Regions from separate parts of the Streptomyces sp. NPDC058274 genome, predicted to be linked through region 4. Evidence: riboswitches for the same ligand, from Rfam matches in the RefSeq annotation. Region 4 holds a riboswitch; each other region holds the start of a gene.
The links. A riboswitch is a leader RNA that binds a small molecule or an ion and turns the genes downstream of it on or off. The one in region 4 is predicted to bind thiamine pyrophosphate.
Positions count from the first base shown of each region.

Region 1: it holds a riboswitch for thiamine pyrophosphate, as region 4 does, so the genes downstream of both, thiO (glycine oxidase ThiO) here and thiC (phosphomethylpyrimidine synthase ThiC) in region 4, are expected to answer to the same signal.
Region 2: it holds a riboswitch for thiamine pyrophosphate, as region 4 does, so the genes downstream of both, ACFVYF_RS29655 (thiamine ABC transporter substrate binding subunit) here and thiC (phosphomethylpyrimidine synthase ThiC) in region 4, are expected to answer to the same signal.
Region 3: it holds a riboswitch for thiamine pyrophosphate, as region 4 does, so the genes downstream of both, ACFVYF_RS08345 (purine-cytosine permease family protein) here and thiC (phosphomethylpyrimidine synthase ThiC) in region 4, are expected to answer to the same signal.

Region 1 covers NZ_JBHVXW010000001.1:434,936-439,213, forward strand. Annotated here, with positions in the region: gene thiE (thiamine phosphate synthase) at 1-458, opposite strand, end outside; gene ACFVYF_RS01975 (Rv2175c family DNA-binding protein) at 551-922, opposite strand; gene ACFVYF_RS01980 (NAD(P)/FAD-dependent oxidoreductase) at 1,129-2,355, opposite strand; gene ACFVYF_RS01985 (hypothetical protein) at 2,401-2,760, opposite strand; TPP riboswitch at 2,813-2,926, shown strand; gene thiO (glycine oxidase ThiO) at 2,924-4,081, shown strand; gene thiS (sulfur carrier protein ThiS) at 4,078-4,278, shown strand.
Region 2 covers NZ_JBHVXW010000019.1:44,305-48,582, forward strand. Annotated here, with positions in the region: gene ACFVYF_RS29650 (ABC transporter permease) at 1-1,453, opposite strand, end outside; gene ACFVYF_RS29655 (thiamine ABC transporter substrate binding subunit) at 1,570-2,652, opposite strand; TPP riboswitch at 2,732-2,837, opposite strand; gene rlmN (23S rRNA (adenine(2503)-C(2))-methyltransferase RlmN) at 2,919-4,025, opposite strand; gene ACFVYF_RS29665 (phosphatidate cytidylyltransferase) at 4,137-4,278, opposite strand, start outside.
Region 3 covers NZ_JBHVXW010000003.1:234,751-239,028, reverse strand. Annotated here, with positions in the region: gene thiD (bifunctional hydroxymethylpyrimidine kinase/phosphomethylpyrimidine kinase) at 1-739, opposite strand, end outside; gene ACFVYF_RS08345 (purine-cytosine permease family protein) at 736-2,160, opposite strand; TPP riboswitch at 2,150-2,244, opposite strand; gene lexA (transcriptional repressor LexA) at 2,487-3,161, shown strand; tRNA gene ACFVYF_RS08335 (tRNA-Pro) at 3,279-3,352, opposite strand; gene ACFVYF_RS08330 (DUF309 domain-containing protein) at 3,468-3,995, shown strand; gene cobF (precorrin-6A synthase (deacetylating)) at 4,104-4,278, shown strand, end outside.
Region 4 covers NZ_JBHVXW010000002.1:214,965-219,242, forward strand. Annotated here, with positions in the region: gene thiC (phosphomethylpyrimidine synthase ThiC) at 186-2,015, opposite strand; TPP riboswitch at 2,008-2,164, opposite strand; gene ACFVYF_RS05440 (YibE/F family protein) at 2,236-3,837, shown strand; gene ACFVYF_RS05445 (SsgA family sporulation/cell division regulator) at 4,075-4,278, opposite strand, start outside.

The sequences.
Region 1 (4,278 bases), on a different contig from region 4:
GGGGCGTGACGGCCGGGCTTGGTGGGGGTGGGCCAGCAGGGGCCCGTGCAGAAGTAGTCCACGCCGTCCTGGACGGCGGCGGCCGCGGCCTCGGGCCCGGCATGCGTGGAGCGGCCGATCAGGACGTCCTCGCCGAGGATCGCGCGGGCGGCGGGGACGGGGAGGTCACCCTGGCCGAGGTGCAGCACGTCGGCGCCGACGGCATGGGCGACGTCGGCACGGTCGTTGACCGCGAGGAGCTTGCCGTGGCGGGCGCAGGCGTCCGCGAAGACCTGGAGGTGCTCCAGCTCCTCGGCGGCCTCCATGCCCTTGTCGCGCAGCTGCACGATGTCGACCCCGCCCGCCAGGGCCGCGTCCAGGAACTCGGCGAGGTCGCCCTGGCGCTTACGGGCGTCCGTGCACAGGTAGACCCGGGCGTCGGCGAGCTGTCGGCGGGCGGTGGCGGCGGTCTCGGGCATGCGGGTATGTCCCCCGTGGTCGGTGGCACGTACGGACCGCGGCGGCCGGGTGGAGCGGCGAGCCGTGGTCCGTACGCCGGACGGTTGTCGGATCAGACGGCGAGCGCCTGGGCGCGGCGCTTCACCTCCGTGCCGCGATTCTCGCTCAGAGCCTGCGCGGGGGTGCCGGGCAGGGTCGGGTCGGGGGTGAAGAGCCACTCGAGCATCTCTTCGTCGGAGAAGCCGTCGTCCCGCAGGAGCGTCAGGGTGCCGGTCAGGCCCTTGACGACCTTCTGCTCGGCCCCGTCGATGAATGCGGCGGGGACGTGCAGCGCGCGGTTCTCACCACGGCGTACGGCGATCAGCTGGCCTTCCCTGACCAGCTGCCGGACGCGGGTCACCTCGACGCCGAACTGTTCGGCGATGTCGGGGAGGGTGAGCCAGGCGGGGACGAGAGCATCGATCTTTGCGTCAATCTCGGTCACAGGACAAGCCTGCCATCCCGGACTGACAGTCGGAAGCCAGACCCCTCCGACCTGGGGTGACGGATAGTGCCTGTCCGGTGGATCGTGCGGTGGATCGCGGGGTCAGCCCTCTTTCCCGGCACCGCCGGGACGGAACCGCCGGACGGAACCACCGCAACCGGACCAACGGAACGGAACCGCAAGATCCGCCGGACGGCCCCAGGTGCCTAGGCCGCGGCGGCCTTCAGTGGCCGCGCCGGGTCCGCGAGGAGTTCCGGATCCATGGGGATCCCCGCCTCGATGACCTTGCGGCCCTGGGCCAGGTCCCGGGGGCGGCCGACCGCGAGAAGCGCGACGAGCCGGCCCTCCCGCAGCCAGCAGACCGTCCAGGCCGCCCCCGTCGGGTCGCCGCGCCACACCGTCGTGTCGGCGGGGGCGTGATGGCCGACGTACTGCACGAAGCGGCCGAACTGCTCGGACCAGAAGTACGGAACCGGGTCGTAGGCCGCCGGGGCCTCGCCGATGATGTTCGCCGCCACCGTGCGCGGCCCCTGCAGGGCGTTGTCCCAGTGGTGGACCAGAAGACGCCCCTCGTACCGCCCCGAGGGGAAGGAGGCACAGTCGCCGACCGCGAACACATCCGGCGCGGAAGTGCGCAGATGGGCGTCGGCCAGCACCTCGCGGTGGGCGCCGAGCGTGATCCCGGAGCCGGCCAGCCAGGCGGTCGCGGGGCGGGCGCCGATGCCCACGACGACCGCGCCAGCGGGCACCCGCGAACCGTCGTCCAGGATCACCGCGCCGGGCTCGACGCGCTCCACGCGCGCGTGGGTGCGCAGCGTGGCACCGCTGTCGGCGTACCAGGCGGCCATCGGCGCGGCCACCTCGGCGGGCAGCGCTCCGGCCAGCGGCCGGTCGGCGGCCTCGACGACGGTCACCGCGCAGCCGGCCTCACGCGCCGCCGTGGCGAACTCGGCCCCGATCCAGCCCGCTCCCACGACCACGATGTCGTGCTGCTGGGCGAGCACGGGACGCAGCCGCTCGGCGTCGTCGAGGGTGCGCAGCAGATGGACCCCCGGCACGCCCTCCGTGCCCGGCAGCCGGATCGGTTCGGCACCCGTCGCGAGGACGAGGACGTCGTACGGCACCGGACCGGAGTCGGTGTCCAGCTCGTGGTCCCCGGGGCGCACGGCGAGTGCCTCGCGGCCGAGCTGCAGTTCGATGCCCAGTCCCTCGAAGTCCACGTCGAAGGCGGACCCCTCCGACTTGCCGAGCAGCACGGCCTTGGACAGGGGCGGCCTGTCGTAGGGCTGGTGCGGCTCCGCGCCGATCAGGGTCACGCTGCCGGTGAAGCCCTGTTCCCGCAGGGCGACCGCGGTCTGCACCCCGGCCATGCCCGCGCCCACGACGACGACCCGTCGTGCGGTCCGCTCCTGCGCCTGCGTCTGCTCGCTCACCTGATCACCTTAGACACCTGACAAATTGTCAGTCAGGGGACGTGCTCAGTGACCTGTTCCACACTTCTCGTGGATCTGTTCCACCACGCTCGTCCCGCTGCCCGCCTGCGATTCCCATTGCCAGGTCTCCTCCAGGCGCACCCGGCCGTCGGCCAGTTCGACGACCGCGGACACGCAGTGCCCGGAGGAGGTCGTGCCGTCGTGCTTCAGCTGCACGTAACGGAAGTCGAGCCGGTCACCCTCCCGTCTACCCACGAGATGACCACGTACGACATCACCGCCCGCGTACTCGGCCCAGATCACTCCGTCCTTCTCGTGGTACGTGAACCGGGTGCGGGTGCCGACCTGACCCGGCGCCTGGTCGGCGACCGGGGCCAGGACGAGACCGTCGAGCGAACGGGCCATGCGCGGAGGCTCCTCTACTGAGGTTCGAGACGAAGGGCTAGGCTGGCCAACGTAAAGCACACGCGGGAGCCCGGACGCACCGGGCTGAGAGGGAGGCTGGGACGGCCTCCGACCGTACGAACCTGATCCGGGTCATGCCGGCGAAGGGAGGGGCTGGACGCCCATGTCGCGTACCTCAGACGTCCTGGTCATCGGGGGCGGAATCATCGGTCTGGTGACCGCCTGGCGGGCCGCTCAGCGCGGGTTCTCCACCGCGGTCGTGGACCCGGAACCGGGCGGCGGAGCGGCGCAGGTGGCCGCCGGGATGCTGGCCGCCGTGACCGAACTGCACTACGGCGAGCAGACCCTGCTGGGGCTCAACCTCGCCTCCGCGCGCCGCTATCCGGACTTCGTGGCCGAGCTGACCGCGGAGACCGGCCTGGACCTCGGCTACCGCCAGTGCGGCACGCTCGCCGTCGCGCTCGACGCCGACGACCGGGCCCATCTGCGCGAACTGCACGCCCTGCAGAGCCAGTCGGGCCTGGAGTCCGAGTGGCTGAGCGGCCGCGAGTGCCGCCGCCTGGAGCCGCTGCTGGCGCCCGGGGTGCGCGGCGGCCTGCGGGTGGACGGCGATCACCAGATCGACCCGCGCCGGCTGGCCAGGGCCCTGGTCACCGCATGCGAGCGCGCCGGGGTCGTCTTCCACCGGACCTGGGCCGAGCGGCTCTCCGTCGCCCGGGACCGGGCCACGGGCATCGGCACCGCGCACGGCACCGCACTCTCGGCGGGCCACGTCGTCCTCGCCGCGGGCAGCCTCAGCGGGCGGCTCGCCGGGGTCCCCGACGCCGTACTGCCGCCCGTGCGGCCGGTGAAGGGGCAGGTGCTGCGGCTGACCGTGCCGGGCCGGTACGCGCCCTTCCTGAGCCGGACCGTGCGGGCCGTCGTCCGCGGCAGCCATGTCTATCTGGTGCCGCGCGAGAACGGCGAGCTGGTCGTCGGCGCCACCAGCGAGGAGCTGGGCTGGGACATGACGGTGACCGCGGGCGGCGTGTACGAGCTGCTGCGCGACGCCCATGAGCTGGTCCCCGGGATCACCGAACTGCCGCTCACCGAGACCCGGGCGGGTCTGCGCCCCGGCTCGCCGGACAACGCGCCGCTGCTCGGCCCGACCGAGCTCGACGGCCTCCTGCTGGCCACCGGGCACTTCCGCAACGGCGTCCTGCTGACGCCCGTGACCGGCGACGCCATGGCCCACGTACTCGCCACCGGTGAACTCCCGGCCGAGGCACGCCCCTTCACCCCCAAGCGCTTCAGCACGGCCCTCACGGAGCAGCCCGCATGAACATCATCGTCAACGGCGAACAGCAGCGGATCGCCGCGGGCACCGCGCTCGACACGCTCGTCTCGACCCTGACCCCGGCCCCGTCCGGCGTCGCCGCCGCGCTCAACGAAACCGTCGTCCCACGCGCGCGGTGGTCGTCCACGTCCCTCTCCGAGGGTGACCGCGTCGAAGTCCTCACCGCCGTCCAAGGAGGCTGA
Region 2 (4,278 bases), on a different contig from region 4:
GTCGGTCGGGCCGCGCGATGAAGACGGTCGCCCCGAACTCGCCCAGTGAGACGGCGAAGGCGAACCCGGCCGCGATCAGCAGCGCCCGCCGCACCATCGGCAGATCGACCTCGCGCCACACCCGCCACGGCGACGCCCCGAGCACGGCCGCCGCCTCCCGCAGCCGCTCGTCGACCGCACGCAGGACGGGCAGCATCGTACGGACCACGAACGGGACACCGACGAGCGCCTGCGCAAGCGGCACCAGGATCCAGGAGGACCGCAGATCCAGCGGCGGCTCGTCCAGGGCGATCAGGAACCCGAAGCCGACCGTCACCGCCGAGACGCCGAGCGGCAGCATCAGCAGCGCGTCGAACCCGCGGACCAGCCGGCCCGCCCGCCGGGTGAGGGCGGTGGCCGCGAGAGAGCCGATCAGCACGGCGACGGCAGTGGCGGCGAGCGCGTACTGGAGCGAGTTGCCGATCGCCTCGATCGGCGCCACCAGGAAGATGCCGCCGTCCTCGGAGGTGAGGGCCCGGTAGTACGCGAACCCGTAGCCGCCGGGGGTGTCCAGGGACCGCTGGACCAGCACCCCGAGGGGCAGCACGAGCAGGACGGCGATACTCGCGAGGACCCCGGCGAGCAGCGCCCACTGCCCGGCCCCGCGCGGCCGGCGCGCGGTCATCGAGGCGTCCACCAGACGCAGGGCGGTCTCCCGGCGCCGTACGGTCCAGGCGTGCACCGCGAGGATCGCGCCGACCGCCACGAACTGGACGATGGTCAGCACGGCGGCGGTGGAGAGATCGAAGATCTCCGAGGTCTGCCGGTAGATCTCGACCTCGAGGGTCGAGAAGGTGGGGCCGCCGAGGATCTGCACCACACCGAACGAGGTGAAGGTGAAGAGGAAGACCATGAGGGCGGCGGCGGCGAGGGCGGGCCCGAGAGCCGGGAGGGTCACCTTGCGCCAGGCGGCGAACCGGGAGGCACCGAGCATCCGCGCGGCCTCCTCCTGACGCGGGTCGAGCTGCGCCCAGAGACCGCCGACCGTCCGGACCACGACCGCGTAGTTGAAGAAGACGTGCGCGAGGAGGATGGCCCAGACGGTGGTGTCCAGCCGTACGCCCCACAGCTCGTCGAGCAGCCCGCCCCGGCCGACCAGCGCCAGGAAGGCGGTGCCGACGACGACGGTCGGCAGCACGAAGGGGACGGTGACCACCGCCCGCAGCACCTGCTTGCCCCGGAACTCGAAGCGCGCGAAGACATACGCGCCGGGGAGCGCGATCAGCAGCGTCAGCGCGGTCGACGCGCACGCCTGCCAGGTGGTGAACCACAGGACGTGCCGGATGCCGGACTGCGCGAGCACCTCGCCGATCCGCCCGAACCGCCAGACCCCGTCGACGTTGAGCCCTCGGCCGACGATCGCCGCCACCGGGTACGCGAAGAAGACCGCGAAGAACGCGACGGGCAGCGCCATCAGCCCGAGGCGCGCCGCGCCGCCGCGGGAGAGTCCCCTGCGCGCGCGGGGCGCCCCGGGCTGTCCGGGCTCCCCGCGCTTCGGGGGCTTCCGGGACTTCCCGGGCGGCCGGGTCGCTACTTCAGTACGAGTGAGGTCCACGACTTGACCCACTGGTCACGGTGGTCGGCGATGGTGCCGGGGGTGAGTGTCTCGGGGTTCTTGGCGGCCGGCCCGAACTCGGTGAACTCGGCCGGCACCCGGGCGCCCTCGACCACCGGGTACACGAACATGTTCAGCGGCATGTCCTCCTGGAACTTCTTGGTGATCAGGAAGTCGAGGAGAGCCTTGCCGCCCGCCGCGTTCTTCGCGTTGCTCAGCAGGCCCGCGAACTCGATCTGCCGGAAGCAGGTGCCGTCGGCGACCCCGGTCGGCGCGGTCTTGGGCCGCGGATCGGCGTAGATGACCTCGGCGGGCGGCGACGAGGCGTACGAGACGACCAGCGGGCGGTCGGCCTTCGCCTTCTTGCCGCCGGCCGAACCGGAGAACTCGTCGTTGTAGGCCTGCTCCCAGCCGTCGACGACCTTCACGCCGTTGGCCTTGAGCTTCTTCCAGTAGCCCTGCCAGCCGGTGTCCCCGTACCGCGCGGCGGTGCCGAGCAGGAAGCCGAGGCCGGGGGAGGACGTCGAGGCGTTCTCCGTGACGAGGAGGTTCTTGTACGCGGGCTTGACCAGGTCGTCGAAGGACTGCGGCGGGGCCAGCTTGTGGTCGGTGAAGTACTGCTTGTCGTAATTGACGCAGATGTCACCGGAGTCGATGGGCGTGACGCGGTGCTTCGCCTTGTCGAGCTGGACGTCCGCGGAGACGGCGGACAGGCCCTTGGCCGCGTACGGCTGGAAGAGTCCGTTGTCCAGGGCGCGGGACAGCAGGGTGTTGTCGACGCCGAAGAAGACGTCGCCCTGCGGGTTGTCCTTGGTGAGGATGGCCTTGTTGACGGCCTGCCCGGCGTCGCCGTCCTTGAGGACCCTGACCTTGTACCCGGACTCCTTCTCGAACGCCTTGAGCACGCTCTTCGAGGCGGCGAAGGAGTCATGGCTGACGAGGGTCACGGTCTTGGACCCGGAGCCGGCCTCGTCGTCGGACGAGCCGCACGCGGAGAGCGTGACGAGCCCGAGACCGGTGGCGAGGACCGCCGCCGTCAACCTCTTGGTGGTGCTCACTGAATTCCTCCTGGGATGACCAGGAAGAGACGCGGCCCTGCCCGGGAACCTCTGATAGTTCCCGGGCAGGGCGCAACAGCTTGAGTAACGACCGAACTTCCTACCCAGAATGACCTGGGCAAGGTTCAGAGGGTCTGCGGCCTGTGCCGCACTCTCAGCGCTGTGGCGCTCCCCTGTCGGAATATGAAGATGTACGTACGCCAGCCAGACTACCGCTCCCGTGCGGGAACGCGGCCGGTGGCTCCCTTACGCTACGGTCCCGCGCCCTAGCGCTCCGCCGCCGCCAGCTGCCCGCAGGCGCCGTCGATCTCCTGGCCGCGGGTGTCCCGGACGGTGACCGGCACGCCGTGGGCCGCGATGGCCTCGACGAACGCCTTCTCGTCCTCGGGCCGCGAGGCGGTCCACTTGGAGCCGGGCGTCGGGTTCAGCGGGATCAGGTTCACGTGCACGGGCTTGCCCTTGAGGAGCCGTCCGAGCCGGTCACCACGCCATGCCTGGTCGTTGATGTCGCGGATCAGGGCGTACTCGATGGACAGCCGGCGCCCCGACTTGGCCGCGTACTCCCAGCCGGCGTCCAGCACCTCGCGCACCTTCCACCGCGTGTTCACGGGGACCAGGGTGTCGCGCAGCTCGTCGTCCGGCGCGTGCAGGGAGATGGCGAGCCGGCACTTGAAGCCCTCGTCGGAGAACCGGTGGATCGCGGGCACCAGGCCCACGGTCGACACGGTGATGCCACGCTGCGAGAGCCCCAGACCATCGGGCTCGGGGTCGGTGAGCGCCCGGATCGAGCCCACGACCCGCTTGTAGTTGGCGAGCGGCTCGCCCATGCCCATGAACACGATGTTGCTCAGCCGCGCGGGGCCACCGGGAATCTCGCCGTCCCTGAGGGCCCGCATGCCGTCCACGATCTGGTGCACGATCTCGCCGGTGGACAGATTCCGGTCCAGCCCGGCCTGGCCGGTGGCGCAGAACGGGCAGTTCATCCCGCAGCCGGCCTGCGAGCTGATGCACATGGTGACCCGGTCCGGGTAGCGCATCAGCACGGATTCGACGAGCGTGCCGTCGAAGAGCCGCCACAGGGTCTTGCGGGTGGTGTCGTCGTCACAGCTGATGTGCCGGACGACGGACATCAGCTCGGGCAGCAGCGCTTCCTGGAGCTTCCCTCGCGAGGCGGCCGGGATGTCCGTCCACTGCTCGGGGTCGTGCGCGTACCGCGCGAAGTAGTGCTGCGAGAGCTGCTTGGCGCGAAACGGCTTCTCACCGATCGCGGCAACCGCCTCTTTACGCTCGGCGGGCGTGAGATCGGCAAGGTGCCGCGGCGGCTTCTTGGCTCCGCGGGGGGCGACGAAAGTAAGTTCTCCGGGCTTCGGCATAACCCTTCCAGTGTCGCAGACATACGAAGAGAGGCCCGCCGCCCTGTGGACAGCGGGCCTCTCACTCGAGAACTGCAGGTCAGCGACGTACGGAGATGTCACGCGTGCAGATCAGCCGGAGCCCACGAAGATCACCAACAGCAGCCACACGACCGGTGCCGTCGGCAGGAGCGAGTCCAGCCGGTCCATGATGCCGCCGTGCCCCGGCAGCAGCGTGCCCATGTCCTTGATGCCGAGGTCCCGCTTGATCATG
Region 3 (4,278 bases), on a different contig from region 4:
CCGGTACCGGATACCCCTGCGCCAGGCCGACCGCGATCGCGGAGGCCAGGGTGCAACCCGTGCCGTGTGTATGGCGGTTGTCGTGGCGCGGGGCCCGCAGCCAGTGCTCCTCGCTGCCGTCGGTCAGCAGGTCCACGGCCTCGCCCGGCAGATGACCGCCCTTCACGAGCACCCACCGCGGCCCGAACTTCAGGAGCCGTTCCGCGGCCCGGCGCATGTCGCCTTCACTCGTCACCGAGACGCCGGTGAGCTGCGCCGTCTCGTCGAGATTCGGGGTCGCCACCGTCGCGACCCGCAGCAGTACGGTTCGTACGGCGTCCAGCGCGTCGTCGGCGAGCAGCCGGTCACCGTGCTTGGAGACGCTCACCGGGTCCACGACCACGGGTGCGGCGGTGTCCGCGAGCAGCTCGGCGACGGTCTCGACCAGCAGGGGCGAGGCCAGCATGCCGGTCTTCACCGCCTGTACGCCGATGTCGTCCACGACGCTGCGGTACTGCGCCCGCACCGCCTCGGCCGGCAGCTCCCACGCCCCCTGGACGCCGAGGGAGTTCTGCGCGGTGACCGCGGTCAGCACGCTCATGCCGTGCGCGCCCAGCGCGAGCATCGTCTTCAGGTCGGCCTGGATGCCGGCGCCGCCCCCGGAGTCGGATCCGGCGACGGTCAGGACGCGCGGCGGCGCGACGGAGGCTGCCGGAACCGAGGGGGTCGCGGCGGCCGGCGAGTGGGCGGGCTGGGTCATACCCGGGCCTCCTTCGAGGCACCGCGGCCGAGGCCGAGGCGCAGCGGGGCGTACACGGCGAGCGCCACGACGAAGGCCACCCCGTAGGCGAGGTCGGCGCCGTGCAGGGCGTCGGCCACCGGACCCACGTACAGGCTGGTGCTCATGAACGGGACGGCGGCGGCGAAGGCGACGACGAACGCCGTGAGCGCGGGCCACCATGGCTGCGGGCGGGCGCTCTCGGCGGCCAGGTCGACCGGGGCGCCGGCGCGGGCCCGGGCGCGGACGAGCCAGTCGACAGCCACGATCGCGACGAATCCCGGGATCCAGTAGCCGACGAGCAGCAGCACGTTCTGGAAGCGGGTGGTGGTGTCGGCCGCGTGCATCCACAGGACGAGCGGGAAGCCGAGGACGGCGGCCAGTGCGGCGGCGACCGGGCGCGGCAGGCGCACCCCCATGGTCTGCAGGGCCAGCGAGCCGCTGTAGTCGTTCATGGCGTTGCTGGACAGGGCCGCGAGCGCGACGGCGAGCAGGCCGAACGCACCGAGGACACCGCCGCCGAGCAGGGTGTCGACGCCCCCGGCGGTCTGGTCGGTGAAGACGGACGCTCCCCACAGGCCCAGCGCCTGGACGGCCACGAAGGACACGCTGACCCCGAGCAGCGTGCACCAGAACATCCGCGGCCGGGACGCGGTGCGCGGGAGGTACCGGCTGAAGTCACTGGCGTAGGGGGCCCAGGACAGCGCGAGGCTCAGCGCGATGGTGCAGGTCAGGACGAACGCGCCGGCCCGGTCGGCGCCGTGGACCGTGGCGACGGCGGTCGGGTGGCTGCCGTTGAGCAGCTTGGCGGTCAGCGCGGCGAAGGCGGCGGCGAGGGCGAAGGTCATCACGGTCTGGAGCCGGTGGATCGCCTCGTATCCGAGGACACCGAGAGCTCCTTGGGCGGCCATCACGACCAGGACGCCCAGCCAGAACGGCCAGCCGCACAGCTGGGCCAGCGCGTCCCCGCCGAACAGGCCGATCAGCGCGTCCCAGGCGATCGAGGACAGCCACTGCAGGGCGCCCGGCACCGCGACGGCCCGGCCGAACGCCAGCCGGGCGAGCGGGAGTTGCCCCGCACCGGTCTGACTGCCCCAGGTGCCGAGGTACGCGGTCGGCACCGCGCCCAGGAGGGTGCCGAGGACGACGGCGGTGAGGGCGGTGGCGAAGTCGAGGCCGAGCGCGACGCCGACGGTGCCGGTGAACACGCCCGTCATGGTCAGGTTGGGGGCGAACCACACGGTGAACAGCCGGGCCGGGCTGCCGTACCGCGCGTCCTCGGGGACGGGTGCGATGCCACGGGCCTCGACCCGCAGATCACCGGGAGCGGCGGGCATCCGCCCGTCGAAGACGCGCTGTGGGGCCCCGACGGCCACCTCACCGCGGGCATGCGGCCATGACATGAGACATCCCTCCGCCAGTCCTAACTGGTTCAGGTTCGACGGGTGTGATCTCAGCCCTCGTGCGGGGCACCCCGTGTCCGGTACGCCGGCCAGGATAGCCCGGCGCGCGCGTACGTCCAGGTGGTGGGGGTGGACAGTGGCCGAGCACGGTCCGCGGACGGTGACCGGGCCGGTGCGGCGGGTCACGGCCGCGCCGCACGGTCCCGAAGTGCGCCTCGGGAGGGACGCCTCGGTGTGAATACCGTGATACGCGGACGACGTTCCCTTTGTCCGGGAGGGCGGGCTATGGTGACGCCCTGACGGGATCTTGAACAGAGGGGGCGCAGGTGGAGAACCTCGCGCGGGCACGCCGCGGCCGGCCGCCCGGGACCGGGTCGGTGGAGGGCGAGCTGACCGGCCGCCAGCAGGCCATCATCGAGTTCATCAGGACCGAGGTGGCTCGGCAGGGCTACCCGCCGTCGATGCGCGAGATCGGCGAGGCGGTCGAGCTGGCCAGCACCTCCTCGGTCTCCCACCAGCTGTCGGTGCTGGAGCGCAAGGGCGTCCTGTACCGCGATCCGCACCGGCCCCGCGCGTATCAGGTACGGCCCAGCTGGGCGCCGAGTCTGGACGCCGAGCGCGGGCCGGAGCCGGCCGCAGTACCACTGGTGGGCCGCATCTCCGCGGGCACGCCCGTCCTGGCCGAAGAGGCGATAGAGGACGTCTACCTGCTGCCGCGCCAAATAGTCGGCGACGGCGATCTCTTCGCGCTGACCGTGAGCGGCGACAGCATGATCGAGGCGGCCATCTGCGACGGCGACGTGGTGGCCGTCCGCCGCCAGGACAGCGCCGATCACGGCGACATCGTCGTCGCGCTCCTGGAGGACGAGGCCACGGTCAAGCAGCTGCGCCGGCAGGACGGTCAGGTGTGGCTCATGCCGCGCAACTCCGCCTACGCGCCGATCCCCGGCGAGGACGCGGTGATCCTGGGCCGAGTGGTGGGCCTGATGCGCCAGTTGTAGCGGCGACAGGGGGCCTGACCCGCCGGCGGCGGCTACGGGGACACGGCGGCCACGCGGGAGCGGTGCAAGCGAGAAAAGGCCCCCGCGGGCTCTCGCCCGCGAAGACCCTTCGCACCGTCGGGACGACAGGATTTGAACCTGCGACCCCTTGACCCCCAGTCAAGTGCGCTACCAAGCTGCGCCACGTCCCGGTGCGCTCGCCGCGGTGAACCGCGTGATCGCGCGAACAGCACTTTACCGCACACCACGGGCCGGTCCGCCGGGGGCGCGGGGGCGGCACCGGGGCCGGCGCGGGACAATCGGAACATGAACGGGACTCCCAGGGCCGGGACGGACGGCCGACGCGACCGGGACGCGGAGGGACGGGCACGCAATGCCCGTCCCCGGGACGGTCTCGGCCGGCCCCTGCCGTACGGCACGGACGGGGTGGAGCGGCAGCCCGAAGGGGTCGTACGCAGTCCCGCGGAGACGGTCGTCGAGGCGCAGGCGCTGCTGGCGGCGGGCAAGCCGTTCCACGCGCACGAGGTCTTCGAAGACGCCTGGAAGTCGGGCCCGGCGGACGAGCGCGCGCTGTGGCGCGGGCTGGCCCAGCTCGCGGTGGGGCTGACCCATGCGGCCCGGGGGAACACGACGGGCGGCGCCCGGCTGCTGCGACGCGGGGCGGACGCCACCGAGCAGTGGGCCGCCGAATCCGGACAGGACAGTCCGTACGGGATGGATCTGGCGGAACTGGCGGACTGGGCGCGGAGGTTGGCGGGGGTCGCGGAGCGGGACGGTACGGCGGTCGACGCCGTGGCGTGGGCACCGCGACTGCGCGGGAGCGAACCCGGATAGTCGCGGAGCGGGACGGTACGGCGGTCGACGCCGTGGCGTGGGCACCGCGACTGCGCGGGAGCGAACCCGGATAGACCGGCTGTCAGTGGCGTGGGGCAGACTCGGGGCGTGCGAAAGATTCATGTCATCGGAATCGGGGCGGGCGATCCCGACCAGCTGACCCTGCAGGCGGTCAAGGCGCTGAAGAGCACGGACGTGTTCTTCATCCTGGACAAGGGCGAGGTGAAGTCCGACCTCGTCCAGCTGCGCCGTGACATCCTCGACGCGCATCTGCCGGAGGGGG
Region 4 (4,278 bases):
CCGCCATCGCGACGTTTGACACGATGAAGGTGGGCGGCAGTCCCGCATTCTTCCCCACCGACCTGCTCGAAAAGCAGATCGAGCGTCTGCGGAATGCCCAGCGCCACTGAAACGCGGCGGTTCCGCGTGCAGGATGGCGGTGCTCCCCGGTCGGAAATCCCCGGGGAACACCGCCGTTCCAGCGGTCAGTCGGCCAGCGGCAGATAGACCCGGTTCCCCGCGGCCGCGAACTCCTTGGACTTCTGCGCCATGCCCTCCTCGATCTCCACCTGGGAACCGCCGTGTTCGCGGCGGATGTCGTGGGAGATCTTCATCGAGCAGAACTTCGGCCCGCACATCGAGCAGAAGTGGGCCGTCTTGGCGGGCTCGGCCGGGAGGGTCTCGTCGTGGAACTCCCGTGCCGTGTCCGGGTCGAGGGCCAGATTGAACTGGTCCTCCCAGCGGAACTCGAAACGGGCGTCGGACAGCGCGTCGTCCCAGTCCTGAGCGCCGGGGTGCCCCTTGGCGAGGTCGGCCGCGTGTGCGGCGATCTTGTAGGTGATGACTCCGGTCTTGACGTCGTCACGGTTGGGCAGGCCCAGGTGCTCCTTGGGCGTGACGTAGCAGAGCATGGCCGTACCCCACCAGGCGATCATCGCGGCGCCGATGCCGGAGGTGATGTGGTCGTACGCCGGCGCCACATCCGTCGTCAGTGGGCCGAGCGTGTAGAACGGCGCCTCCTCGCAGATCTCCTGCTGAAGGTCGATGTTCTCCTTGATCTTGTGCATCGGGACATGGCCCGGGCCCTCGATCATGGTCTGCACGTTGAAACGCTTCGCGATCGTGTTGAGTTCCCCGAGCGTCCTCAACTCCGCGAACTGCGCGGCGTCGTTGGCGTCCGCGATCGACCCCGGCCGCAGCCCGTCGCCGAGCGAGTACGTGACGTCGTAGGCGGCGAGGATCTCGCAGAGCTCCTCGAAGTTCTCGTACAGGAACGACTCCTTGTGGTGCGCGAGGCACCACGCGGCCATGATCGAGCCGCCGCGCGAGACGATGCCGGTCTTGCGGTTCGCGGTGAGCGGCACGTACGGCAGGCGCACGCCCGCGTGCACCGTCATGTAATCCACGCCCTGCTCGGCCTGCTCGACGACCGTGTCCTTGTAGATCTCCCAGGTCAGCTCCTCGGCGCGGCCGTCGACCTTCTCCAGCGCCTGGTACAGCGGCACCGTGCCGATGGGCACGGGGGAGTTGCGCAGTACCCACTCACGGGTGGTGTGGATGTTGCGGCCCGTGGACAGGTCCATGACCGTGTCGGCACCCCACTTGGTCGCCCACGTCATCTTGTCCACCTCCTCCTCGATGGAAGAGGTGACCGCCGAGTTGCCGATGTTGGCGTTGACCTTCACCAGGAAGCGCTTGCCGATGATCATCGGCTCGATCTCCGGGTGGTTGACGTTCACGGGCAGCACCGCGCGACCGGCGGCGATCTCCTCGCGTACGACCTCGGGGTCGACGTTCTCCCGGACGGCCACGAACTCCATCTCGGGCGTGATCTCCCCGCGGCGGGCGTACGCGAGCTGCGTGACGGCCTCCCCGGGGCGCCCCCGGCGCGGTTGCCGCGGCCGCCCCGGGAAGACCGCGTCGAGGTTCCTGAGCCCCCCGCGCGGTGAGGTGTGCTTGATTCCGTCGTCCTCGGGGCGCACCGGACGGCCCGCGTACTCCTCGGTGTCACCGCGGGCGATGATCCAGTTCTCGCGCAGCGGGGCCAGCCCCCTGCGTACGTCGGTGTCGACGGTCGGATCGGTGTACGGGCCCGAGGTGTCGTACAGCGTGACCGACTGCCCGTTGGTGAGGTGCACCTGACGGACCGGCACCCGCAGGTCGGGGCGAGAGCCCTCGACGTATGCCTTGTGCCAGCCGATGGACTTCCCGGCCTCGCCGCTCTCGGTGGGGGCGGGTGCCCCACCGTCGCCGGCCGGAGCGCTCGCCCCGTCCGTCTGGCTGGAGGCAGGCGTGCGTACGTCCTTGATGGTCATGAGACCTACTCCCTACGCCGGCATTACCCGGTAACAGGTTCGGCGGTCGACGCAGCGAGTTCCGTCTGCCGATGTTTCATGTGAAACATCGCTGAGACGAAGGTCAGCGCCCTCTCAGCCCGGTGCTCCGAGCTCCCGCGTGTGCAAAGGTGCCTCCACGCTAGCGTCATATCTGGCGCGGTGAACAGAGGGCCCCTGCCGTTCTTGCGATGATCGGTCGGTGACCACGACGCAGCAGCCCTCGTTTCCACCGTCCGAGCCGCCGCGTGGACGGGGTCCGGGCGACGGGCAGGGACGGGGTCCCGGCGGCGGGCAGGGGCACGGGCGCGGTGGTCCCGGCGACGGACATGGGCACGGTGGTCCCGGCGACGGTCACGGGCAGGGGCACGGGCACCGGCCGGACGGTGGCCACGGCCCTGGGAACGGCGGCGGGCACGGCTCAGGCTCCAGTTCCGGCTCAGGTTCCGGATCCGGATCCGGATCCGGATCCGGTGACGCGCACGGCCCCGGCAACGGTCACGGACACGGCCACTCGCACAGCCACGGCCCCGCCGCCCCGGTCTCCAAGCACCTGCGCAAGGTCATCGCAGCCGTCCTGATTCCCTTCGCGGCCGCGGTCGTCGTCGGCCTGGCCGTATTCTGGCCGGGTGGCGCTCCCTCGCACGAACGCACCGGCGTCGGTTTCGACCGGCAGAGCCAGCAGGCCACGGTCACCAGAGTCGACCAGGTGGACTGCAAGTCCGTGAACGCCTCGGGGGACACCCCGACCGGTGACACCTCCACGCCCGAGGGCTCCTCGGCGCAGCAGCAGGCGACGGGCGACTGCAAGAAGGCGACGATCCGGATCGACACCGGCAAGGACAAGGGCCGTACGTTCACGGAGATCGTCCAGCCCGACCAGTCACGCCAGTTGCACCAGGGCGAGAAGGTCGTGGTCGCGTACGAGCCGTCCGCGCCCAAGAACCTGCAGTACTCGGTCACCGACGTGAACCGCAAGATCCCCATGGCGGTGCTCGCCGGGATCTTCGCGCTGGCCGTCGTGGTGGTGGGCCGGATGCGCGGTCTCATGGCGCTGATCGCGCTCGCCGTCAGCTTCCTGATCCTGACGTTCTTCATCCTGCCGGCGATCCTGCAGGGCTCGAACCCCCTGGTGGTGGCGGTGATCGGCGCCAGCGCCATCATGCTGATCGCCCTCTACATGTGCCACGGACTGTCGGCCCGTACGTCGGTGGCGGTGGTCGGCACGCTGCTCTCGCTGGTGCTGATCGGCCTGCTGGGCTCCGCGTTCATCGGCTGGGCCGCGCTGACCGGCAATGTGGACGACAACACCGGCCTGATCCATGGCCTGTATCCGTCCATCGACATGAGCGGTCTGCTCCTCGCGGGCGTGATCATCGGTTCGCTCGGTGTGCTCGACGATGTGACGGTGACGCAGACGTCGGCGGTCTGGGAGCTGCACGAGGCCAACCCGACGATGGGGTGGCGCGGGCTGTACCGGGCGGGCATCCGGATCGGCCGCGACCACATCGCCTCCGTCGTCAACACCCTCGTCCTGGCGTACGCGGGTGCGGCCCTCCCCCTGCTGCTGCTCTTCTCGATCGCGCAGAGCAGCGTCGGCACGGTCGCCAACAGCGAGCTGGTCGCCGAGGAGATCGTGCGCACCCTGGTCGGCTCGATCGGCCTGGTGGCGTCCGTACCCGTGACCACGGCCCTGGCGGCCCTGGTCGTCTCCGCGGACCGCCCGAGCGGCACGGCGGTTCCGGCGCCCGCGGCTGCCCGGACACCGGCCCGCAGCGGGAAGGGCCGCCGACGCAAGCACTGAAGCCTCCGGGCCCGCGGGACTCTTGGGCCTGCCCGGACGGGAGCGGATCAGACCCGTCGTGGGAGCGGTAGCGGATCAGACCCCGCTGTGGGAGCGGCAGCGGATCAGACCCCGTCGTGGGAGCGGCAGCGGATCAGACCCCGTCGTGAGAGCGGCACAGGACCCTCTGAACGCGAGCGGTACTGCACCGACCCAAGGGTGAGGAAGCGTTACGCCACTTCAGGCGCGCGCCGCGTCTCAGCCCGCGCTCTGCTCCTCCGCGAGGATGCGGTCCAGCGCCTCGTCTAGGTGGGTGTCGAAGTCGGCGAGGGAACACTCCTGCCCGAGCGGCACCAGCTTGTCCGTGCGGTCGAGGAACGCCACGAGCGGTGCCGTACCGGACCGGAACAGCGCGTGGTCGCCGCCCACCTGAAGCCGGATCAGCACCTCGCCGAATGCCTC